Regions from separate parts of the Pseudonocardia sp. WMMC193 genome, predicted to be linked through region 1. Evidence: predicted binding sites of a transcription regulator. Region 1 holds the regulator's gene; the other holds the start of a gene.

Region 1 (4,412 bases):
GCGCACCGCACGGGCCGCGCGAACCGGGCGCGCGCGGCGACCCCCGCGGCGCGGCTCATCGCGCGCCCGCCAGGTCCGCCAGGAGACCGAGGACGACCACGACGGTCGCCGAGCCCAGAGCCACCGCCACCGCCGCGAGCACGCGGTCGGTCAGCCCGGCCCGCACCTCCCCCGCGAGCCGACGCGCCCCGCCGGGACGGCCGCGCCCCAACCGCGGCCTGCGGGTGGGGACGCACGGGCCCCCGATCGTCGAGGACTGTCGCCGCGCGGGACGGCAGGCGGGCAGGACCGCGGGCCCGTCCGCCCGGCGCAGGGCCCTGGCCCCCGAGGCGTACGCGCCGAGGACCCGCAGCGCCGCAGCGGCCGGCACCACAGGCGCTGTGGGGGCCGCGGCCGGGACCGCCGCCGCGTGCGCCCTCCGGTACGAGGCCGGGGCGCCGGAGGCGTGCGGTGCGCCCGCGCCCCCGCCCCACCCCTGGCTCCGCTCGCGCTCCGACCGGGCGCGCGACGGCCCCCGGCGCTCGCCCGCGCAGGCCGGGCGCCCCTCCTCGCCGCGACCGGTCCGCTCGACCGCCCGCACCGCGTTCCCGAGTTCCATCACGGCCTCCCGACCCGCGCCGACCGGCCCGAACCGGATGTCCGGGGCGGCGATCGAACGCCTGTGCGATGTCTAGCAACGGGCACCGACAAAAACCGGTGCCGCACACCCGCGGGTTCACCCCGATGGACGACGGAGGACCGGTCAGGCGGGGACGCGCACCACGGTGCCCGCGGGCAGCACACCCACCGCGGCCGACCCGAGACCGTTGTCCGCCACGATCCGCTCGACCACCGCGGCGGCGTCCGCCTCCGGGACCTCCCGGCGCGCGAGGTCCCACACCGTCTCCCCCGGCTCGACCACCACGGCCGCCACGCCGCTCGGCACCTCCGCCCGGGTGTGCGCGGCGCCCGAGGCCTGCCCCACCAGGCCCAACCCCACCACGACGAGCATCGACGCCAGGCCGAGCACCGCCGCGGCCACCGCCCGGCGCAGCGCGTAGCGCCGCGCCGTCACCGGCCCGGACCTGCCCGGCACGTCCTGGACGGCGCGCCGCCGGAGGTCGGGAGCACCGGTGGACGACGGCCGCGCCGGCGCGGCGACGCCCTGAGACCACGTGCCCCGGCCACCGCGCCGCCACCGCTCCGTCTCCAGCAGCCGGACGCCGCCCGGACCGCCCGCCGCGGCGCCGACCGCGACACCGCGGCGCAGCACGGCGACCCGCTCCCCCGCCGCGGCCGGACGCACGGGACGGGGGCCGACCGGGCGCGGGCCGGTCCCGGACCGCCGCACTCCGCCGCCCGCGACCAGACCTGGGCCGACCCCCGAGCCGACCCTCGTGCCCTCGAGCTCCACGACCCCGCCAGCCGACCGGTCCATCGCCGCTCTCCCGCCTGCCCGCACCCGCGAGCCCACTCCGCCGCGCGCCACTCGCACGCATGTTCGATTCGAACGTCCGTGCGAGTTCTTACCATCGACCGCCGGGCGCGTCACCCCTCCCGCGCCGCCACGATCGGCGTGTCGTTCGAACATGTGTTTGGCGAACGACCGGATCCGGGCTACCGTCCGAACCCGACGGACCCCCGGCGACCCCTGACGGGTCGGCCGGGCCGACCTCGCCGCTCTCGCCGAGCGGGGTCGATCGGGTGGCACGAGCGAGCGGGACACGAGGAGGCGGCAGGGAGATGGCACGGGACGAGTCCGGCGCCGGCGGCGAGACCGGACAGGTGCGCGCCTTTCCGGACCCACCGGCGGACCCCACCACGCTGACCCCGCGGCAGCGGAAGGTACTGGCGGTGATCCGGGACTGGGTCGACCGCTTCGGCTACCCGCCCAGCGTGCGCGAGATCGGGGACGCGGTGGGCCTCACCTCCACGTCGTCGGTGCACCACCAGCTGCGGACCCTGGAGCGCAAGGGATACCTGCGCCGCGACCCCAACCGCACCCGTGCGGTGGACGTGCGCAGCCCCGAGGAGGAGGCGGGCACCTCCTCGGACCAGCCGGACGTGCTGACCGAGCGCCCCGCGCCCGCGTTCGTGCCGGTCCTGGGCAGCATCGCGGCCGGTGGGCCGATCCTGGCCGAGCAGGCGGTGGAGAGCGTCTTCCCGCTGCCGCGGGAGATCGTCGGCGAGGGCGAGCTGTTCCTTCTGCACGTCAAGGGCGACTCCATGATCGAGGCCGCGATCATGGACGGCGACTGGGTCGTCGTGCGGCAGCAGCCGGTGGCCGAGCAGGGTGAGATCGTCGCCGCGATGATCGACGGCGAGGCGACGGTCAAGACGTTCAAGCGCACGGCGGGCCAGATCTGGCTGCTGCCCGCCAACCCCGCCTACGAGCCGATCGACGGCAACGAGGCCACCATCCTCGGTCGCGTCGTCACGGTGCTGCGCAGGCTCTGACCCGAGCGGCTCAGTCGGGGGCGGGCACCACGATCACGGGGTAGCGGGCGCTGCGGACCAGCACACCCGCCACCCCGCCGAGCAGGATCCGGCGCATGGTCGGGTAGCCGCGCGAGCCCACGACCAGCAGGTCCGTCCGCTCGGACAGGTCGGCAAGGGTGGCCCCGACCGACTGGCCGGGACGGCTGACGACCACGTCGGTCAGCGCGTCGATCTCCGTGGGCGCCTGGGCGATCCCCTTGTGGGCGATCTCGGTCGCGGCGGGCACGTCCGCCTCGGTCGCCGCGACGACGGCGAACCGCAGCGCCGCGCCCGTCCGGCCGGCGAGGTGGACGGCCAGGACCGTGGCGCGGTCGGCCTCCGGGGTGCCGTCGTACGCCACGGTGATCACGGTGATGCCCTGGGCCGCGGTGTGCCGGTAGCCGCGGGGGGCGATCGCGACCGGGCAGCGGGCAGCGGGCAGGAGCCGGTGCACGGTGCTGCCGGGGGCGAGCCGTCCGAGCAGGCCGCCGCCCGTCGACCCGACGACCAGGACGGCGGCCCCGGATTCCTCCGCGTACTCGGCGAGCACCGTCGCCGCAGGTCCGGGGCCGAGTGGGGCGAACTCCGGCAGGGCGTCCCCGCCGATCAGCTCGCGGGCCCGGCCGAACCGGGCGAGCGCGACCTCCTCGGCCTTGTCCCGCCACCGGGGGTCGCGGGCGACCGCGGAGTACCCCAGCCCGTCCGTCGGGTACACCGTCGCGACGACGGCGGTCAGCCCGGTCAGCCGGGCCAGCTGGACCCCGAGGACCAGGGCGTCGTGGCCGCCCGGGGTGTCCTCGTAGGCGGTCACGATCGGCACCGGGCCAGCGTAGGTCGGGTGGACCCTCCGAACGGCGCCGGTGCGCAGGCTGTAACCAGCACGTCACAGGGCGGCGCATCCGACTCGCGTGTCCCGAGTGGGGGACTCGCGGATCCTCCCGCGAGTCCCCCGTTCCGGACACGCGAGTCTCCCGGGGGCGCGGCCGGTGGTCAGCGGCGGCGGGTGTGCAGGGCCAGCGCGCCCGCGGCGAGGCCGAGCACCACCACCGCGACTCCTCCGCCGATCACGGCGGGCCGCCACTCGGGCGCCGGTTCGGGCGGCGCGGCGGCCGGGGGCGGCGGGGTCGGGACGGGCGGCGCCGCGGCCAGTGCGGCGTCCACCGCGCCGGGCACGGCCCGCAGCCTGCCGTCCCGCCCGCGTGCCTCGGACCCCGACAGCAGGGTCCCGTCGGGCAGGAACGCGATCGCCTCGCCCTGCGGCTCGTCCGGCAGCGGGACCTGCAGCGGCGTGGTCTGCAGGGCCGCCACCAGGTCACCGGAGGGCGGCACCCGGTAGAGCCACGCGTCCGTGTAGGTGCGCACCGCGACCACGCGCCCGTCGGGCGACACCGCCCCACCGGTCACCGTGAACGCGCCGAGCGCCCCGATCGGGCCTCCGCGCGTCTCCGACCGCGCGAACCCGACGCTGCCGACGCGGCGCAGCGGCGTCGGGCCCGGCTCGGCGAGCGGGCCGTCCGGCCGGTAGACCCCCGCGATCCCCGTGACCTCCTTGGTCACGACGACCGGGACGCCGTCGGCGCCGAGCAGGACCGCCTCGGCGTCGTGCGCGCCGTCCGGGTAGACGAGCCGGTGCAGGCGGGGCGGATCGCGCGGGGGGACGACGAGCAGCGCGACGGTCTCCCGCGCGCGGTTGTTGTCGCCGGTGTCGGCGACCCAGAACGTGCCGTCCGGCGCCACGGCCAGGTCCTCGGCGTCGAACGGGTCGAGTTCGGCGGTCCGGGTGTCGACGACCGCGCAGTCGGCCGGGTCCAGCCGGTACACCGTGACCCGACGCCCGCCGTCGGCCATGGCCCAGATCTCGCCGTCGTGCACGGCGAGACCGGACAGCTCGGTCAGCCGGGAGTCGGTGACGGTGCACAGATCCTCGGGCGCGGCGGGGGTCGCGGCGGCCGCGG
Region 2 (4,412 bases), 2.0 Mb from region 1:
TCCGGTGCGTCGCCGGCTCCGGCCGGCAAGCAGGGATGCCGACGACGCGATGACGGTCGAGGTGGTGGCCCGGTGGCGCCGTCCGGTCCGACGGGTCGGATGGCCCACCGTCACCTCAGCTCACGCGGCGGGGACGGCCTCGGGCTTGGCGACCAGCTTGCCCGCCAGCACGCTGCTGACGTAGCCGAAGGCCGCACCGACCAGGAACGACACCAGCATCACCGTGAACGGGCCGGTGGGCAGCGTGAAGTCGGTGCCGGAGGCGCCGGTCAGCAGACCGAACATCACGGTGGTCGCGTACCCGAACACCGATCCGGGCACGAACCCGAGCGCGGGCACGAGTGCACCCAGGATGAACACGGCGGTCAACCCGCCCACGATCAGCCCGATCACGATCGGGCTCGTGGCCAGACCGATCAGGACGAGGGTCACCGTGCCGCAGACGATCCCCCAGACGTTGGCCGGGACCGACTTGGCCAGGGCGGCCCGGTCCCCACCTGCGGCGAAGTAGCTCGCCGCTCCCACGAACGTCGCCGGGACCATGAGTCCCAGCCCTCCCAGCGGTCCCACGTACAGGTACGTGATGACCGCACCGATCACACCGATCACCAACGCGAGGGCGACGGGCAGCTTCATCTCTCGATCTCCTCGTACAGCTCGACGAGCACGACGACACACCACCGGCAGGTGGCTGACGGTCCGATCGGACGAGTGAAGAGTGATCCTGAAGGCCCGGTACGGCAATGCGTTCAGCGGACGCGTGACCCCATGTTTTCCGCTGGAAACCATTCGGCAATCGAAAACCCCGTTCGGGGCGTACCCGCCGCACCAAGCCGTAGCCCAGATTTCACACGCCGGTCATCACCCGTGGGCGAGGTCGGCGAAGCGGCTGTAGTGGAGCTGGTGCGCCACGACGATGTTGGCCGTGGGCCCGTTGCGGTTCTTGGCCAGGATCAGGTCGGCCTCGCCCGCGCGCGGGTCGTCCCGCTCGAACGCGTCCGGCCGGTGCAGCAGGATCACCATGTCCGCGTCCTGCTCGATGGAGCCGGACTCACGCAGGTCGGAGATCATCGGCCGCTTGTCCGTGCGCTGCTCGGGGCCACGGTTGAGCTGCGAGATGGCCACGACCGGCACCTCGAGCTCCTTGGCCAGCAGCTTGATCTGCCGGGAGAACTCCGAGACCTCCTGCTGACGCGACTCGACCTTGCGGCCCGAGGTCATCAGCTGCAGGTAGTCCAGGATGATCAGGTTGAGGCTGTTGCGCTGCTTGAGCCGCCGCGCCTTGGCCCGGATCTCCATCAGCGTGAGGTTCGGCGAGTCGTCGATGAACAGCGGCGCCTCGGAGATCTCCGACATCCGCCGCGCCATCCGCGTCCAGTCGTCGTCCCGCATCCGGCCCGCGCGCATGTCCGCGAGCTTGATCTGCGCCTCCGCCGACAGCAGCCGCATGACGATCTCGGTCTTGCTCATCTCCAGCGAGAACACCGCGCTGGTCATGCCGTGCTTGATCGAGCACGACCGCGCGAAGTCCAACCCGAGCGTGGACTTGCCCAGACCCGGACGGGCCGCGACCACCACCATCTGACCGGGGTGCAGCCCGTTGGTGGCCGCGTCGAGGTCCACGAAACCCGTGGGCACCCCGTGCGACACCCCGCCCCGGGACTGGATCGCGTCGATCTCGTCCATCGTGGGCTGCAGCAGCTCCTCGAGGGGGATGTAGTCCTCGCTGGTGGAGCGCTCGGTGACCTCGTAGATCGCGGCCTGGGCCCGGTCGACGACCTCCTCGACCTCGGCCCCCTCCGCGCCGTGGTAGCCCAGCTGCACGATCCGGGTGCCCGCCTCGACCAACCGGCGCAACGTGGCCTTCTCCGCCACGATCTCGGCGTAGTACGCCGCGTTCGCCGCCGTGGGCACCGTGGCGATCAGCGTGTGCAGGTACGGCGCCCCACCGAGGCGGATCAGCTCACCGCGGCGCTGCAGCTCCGCGGACACCGTGACCGCGTCCGCGGGCTCACCGCGCCCGTACAGGTCCAGGATGCAGTCGTAGACCGTCTGGTGGGCGGGCCGGTAGAAGTCGTCCGGCCGCAGCACCTCCACCACGTCCGCGATCGCGTCCTTGCTCAGCAGCATGCCGCCCAGCACCGACTGCTCCGCCGTGAGGTCCTGCGGGGGCTGGCGGTCGAACGGGCTCGGCGCCGCGTCACCGCCGCCGTAGGAACCCGAGTACTGGTCGCCGCCCCGGCCGTCCCCCTCGCGGACCGCACGCGGCCGATTGGGACGGTCGTCCGTCACCGCCATACCCGACGTCACCCCCAGTCACCGTCCGCGCCCATGATATCGAACATCGGTTCGATCCGCACCCGACCTCTCGTCGGGCGCAGTGGGCACGTCCCCTTCCCGTCCGCCACCCGTCCGGGGCGCCTCCGAGAGGCTGCGACGAACGGTCGGCCGGGCTGCGCGCACTCGCCCGCGCGACCCGGGGGCCGACGCTACGGGGGCGGGCCCGCAGACCCAAACCGCGCTGTGGACAGACCTGGGGACCCCGTGGGGACGGATTCGGGCCCGGCCAGGCGGCCCTCCGCACAGTCCTGTGGACAGTATGGGGACAACCCCTGGTCATAGGGCCTTTCACCACGTCAGATGCCCTGATGGCGGTGTGGACAACTTTTGTGGGTAGATGCCCGGCGCGTCCTCGGTCCGGCGTGTCGCGGCCTGTCACCCACCGTCCTCCGGGCGCTCCGGAGAGGTCACTGACCGACGCCGGCGTAACCTCCGCGTGTCGTTCCCACGCGATCAACGGTCGGTGTGCATCCGCTCGCCGACGGTGTGCGGGAGCGCCGCTCGGCATGATCGCCACCGACGGTGCCGAGGGGCCCGGAACGCCACGAGGGCGGGTTCTCGGCCTCTCGACCGGGAACCCGCCCTCGTGACGCAACGTGACTGCGCGTCAGCTCGCGACGACCGCGACCTGAACCTGCGCGGTGACCTCCGGGTGCAGGCGCACCGACACCGGGTGGGTGCCGACGCTCTTGATCTGCTCCGGGATCTCGATGGCGTGGCGGTCCAGAGCCGGGCCGCCCGCCTTCTTCACGGCCTCGACGACCTGCGCCGGGGTGACCGACCCGAACAGGCGGCCGGAGTCGCCCGCGGCCTTGGCGGTCACGGTGACGGACAGCTGCCCGATCTGGTTCGCGACCTCCTTGGCGTGCCCGAGGTCGCGGATCTGGCGGGCCTTCTGGGCCCGACGGATCTGCTCGACCTGCTTCTCGGCGCCACGGGTGGCGACGATCGCGTAGTTGCGGGGCAGCAGGTAGTTGCGGCCGTAGCCGTCCTTGACCTCGACGATGTCCCCGGGCGCACCCAGGTTCTGCACGTCCGTGGTGAGGATGAGCTTCATGTCGATCCCCTTCCTCAGCGCGCGGTCGAGGTGTACGGCAGCAGGGCGACCTCGCGGCTGTTCTTCACGGCCACCGCGACGTCACGCTGGTGCTGCCGGCAGTTGCCGGTGACCCGACGCGCGCGGATCTTGCCGCGGTCGGAGATGAACTTGCGGAGGAGGCCCGTGTCCTTGTAGTCGATGTCCTGGGCCTTGTCCTTGCAGAATGCGCAGACCTTCTTCTTGGGCTTGCGCAGAACTTGCTTGGGCATTGCTGATGCTCCTGGATGTGCACCGCGCTCACGCGCGGAGGGTGGAAAAGATCAGAACGGGGGCTCGTCGTCCGCCGCCGGGCCGCTGCCCGCGGGCGGGGCCGAGCCCCAGGGGTCGTCGTAGCCGCCGCCGCGCTGGCCGCCGCCGTTGCCGCCGCCACCGGAGTTCCCGCCGCCACCACCACCGAAGCCGCCGCCACCGAAGTCCGAACCGCCGGAGCGGCTGACCTTGTTGACCTTGGCCGTGGCGTACCGCAGGGAGGGGCCGACCTCGTCGACCTCCATCTCGATGACGGTGCGCTTCTCGCCCTCGCGGGTCTCGAAGCTCCGCTGCCGCAGCCTGCCCTGCACGATCACGCGCGCGCCGCGGGTGAGCGTCTCGGCGACGTTCTCCGCGGCCTGGCGCCAGATGTTGCAGCGCAGGAACAACGCCTCGCCGTCCTTCCACTCGCCGGACTGGCGGTCGAAGGTGCGGGGCGTGGACGCCACCGTGAAGTTGGCGACGGCCGCCCCGGACGGGGTGAACCGAAGCTCCGGATCGGCGGTGAGGTTGCCGATCACGGTGATCACAGTCTCGCCGGCCATGCGGCCTCCTCAGGTGTGGCTGCGTGCGGGACGGGGTGTCAGCTCGCCGCTGCGGGGGCGGGCGTGCGCTTGGGGTCCCGGCGCAGCACCTTCGTGCGCAGGACCGACTCGTTCAGACCCAGCTGACGGTCGAGCTCCGCGACGGTGGCGGGCTCGGCCGTGACCTCGAGCACCGCGTA

What was found. Region 1 encodes LexA, which represses DNA repair genes until DNA is damaged. Its sites were predicted from a motif close to CGAACACGTGTTCG; they were not measured.
Region 2: the regulator LexA is predicted to act here: its motif matches at 2,339-2,352, upstream of dnaB (replicative DNA helicase).

The regions. Positions count from the first base shown of each region.
Region 1 covers NZ_JAKKDO010000003.1:2,769,932-2,774,343, forward strand. Annotated here, with positions in the region: gene L3X23_RS14505 (hypothetical protein) at 56-598, opposite strand; gene L3X23_RS14510 (hypothetical protein) at 743-1,417, opposite strand; gene lexA (transcriptional repressor LexA) at 1,723-2,436, shown strand; gene L3X23_RS14520 (universal stress protein) at 2,447-3,277, opposite strand; gene L3X23_RS14525 (hypothetical protein) at 3,448-4,412, opposite strand, start outside.
Region 2 covers NZ_JAKKDO010000003.1:4,798,323-4,802,734, reverse strand. Annotated here, with positions in the region: gene L3X23_RS24795 (DUF1097 domain-containing protein) at 121-636, opposite strand; gene dnaB (replicative DNA helicase) at 862-2,298, opposite strand; gene rplI (50S ribosomal protein L9) at 2,948-3,397, opposite strand; gene rpsR (30S ribosomal protein S18) at 3,412-3,648, opposite strand; gene L3X23_RS24775 (single-stranded DNA-binding protein) at 3,700-4,233, opposite strand; gene rpsF (30S ribosomal protein S6) at 4,272-4,412, opposite strand, start outside.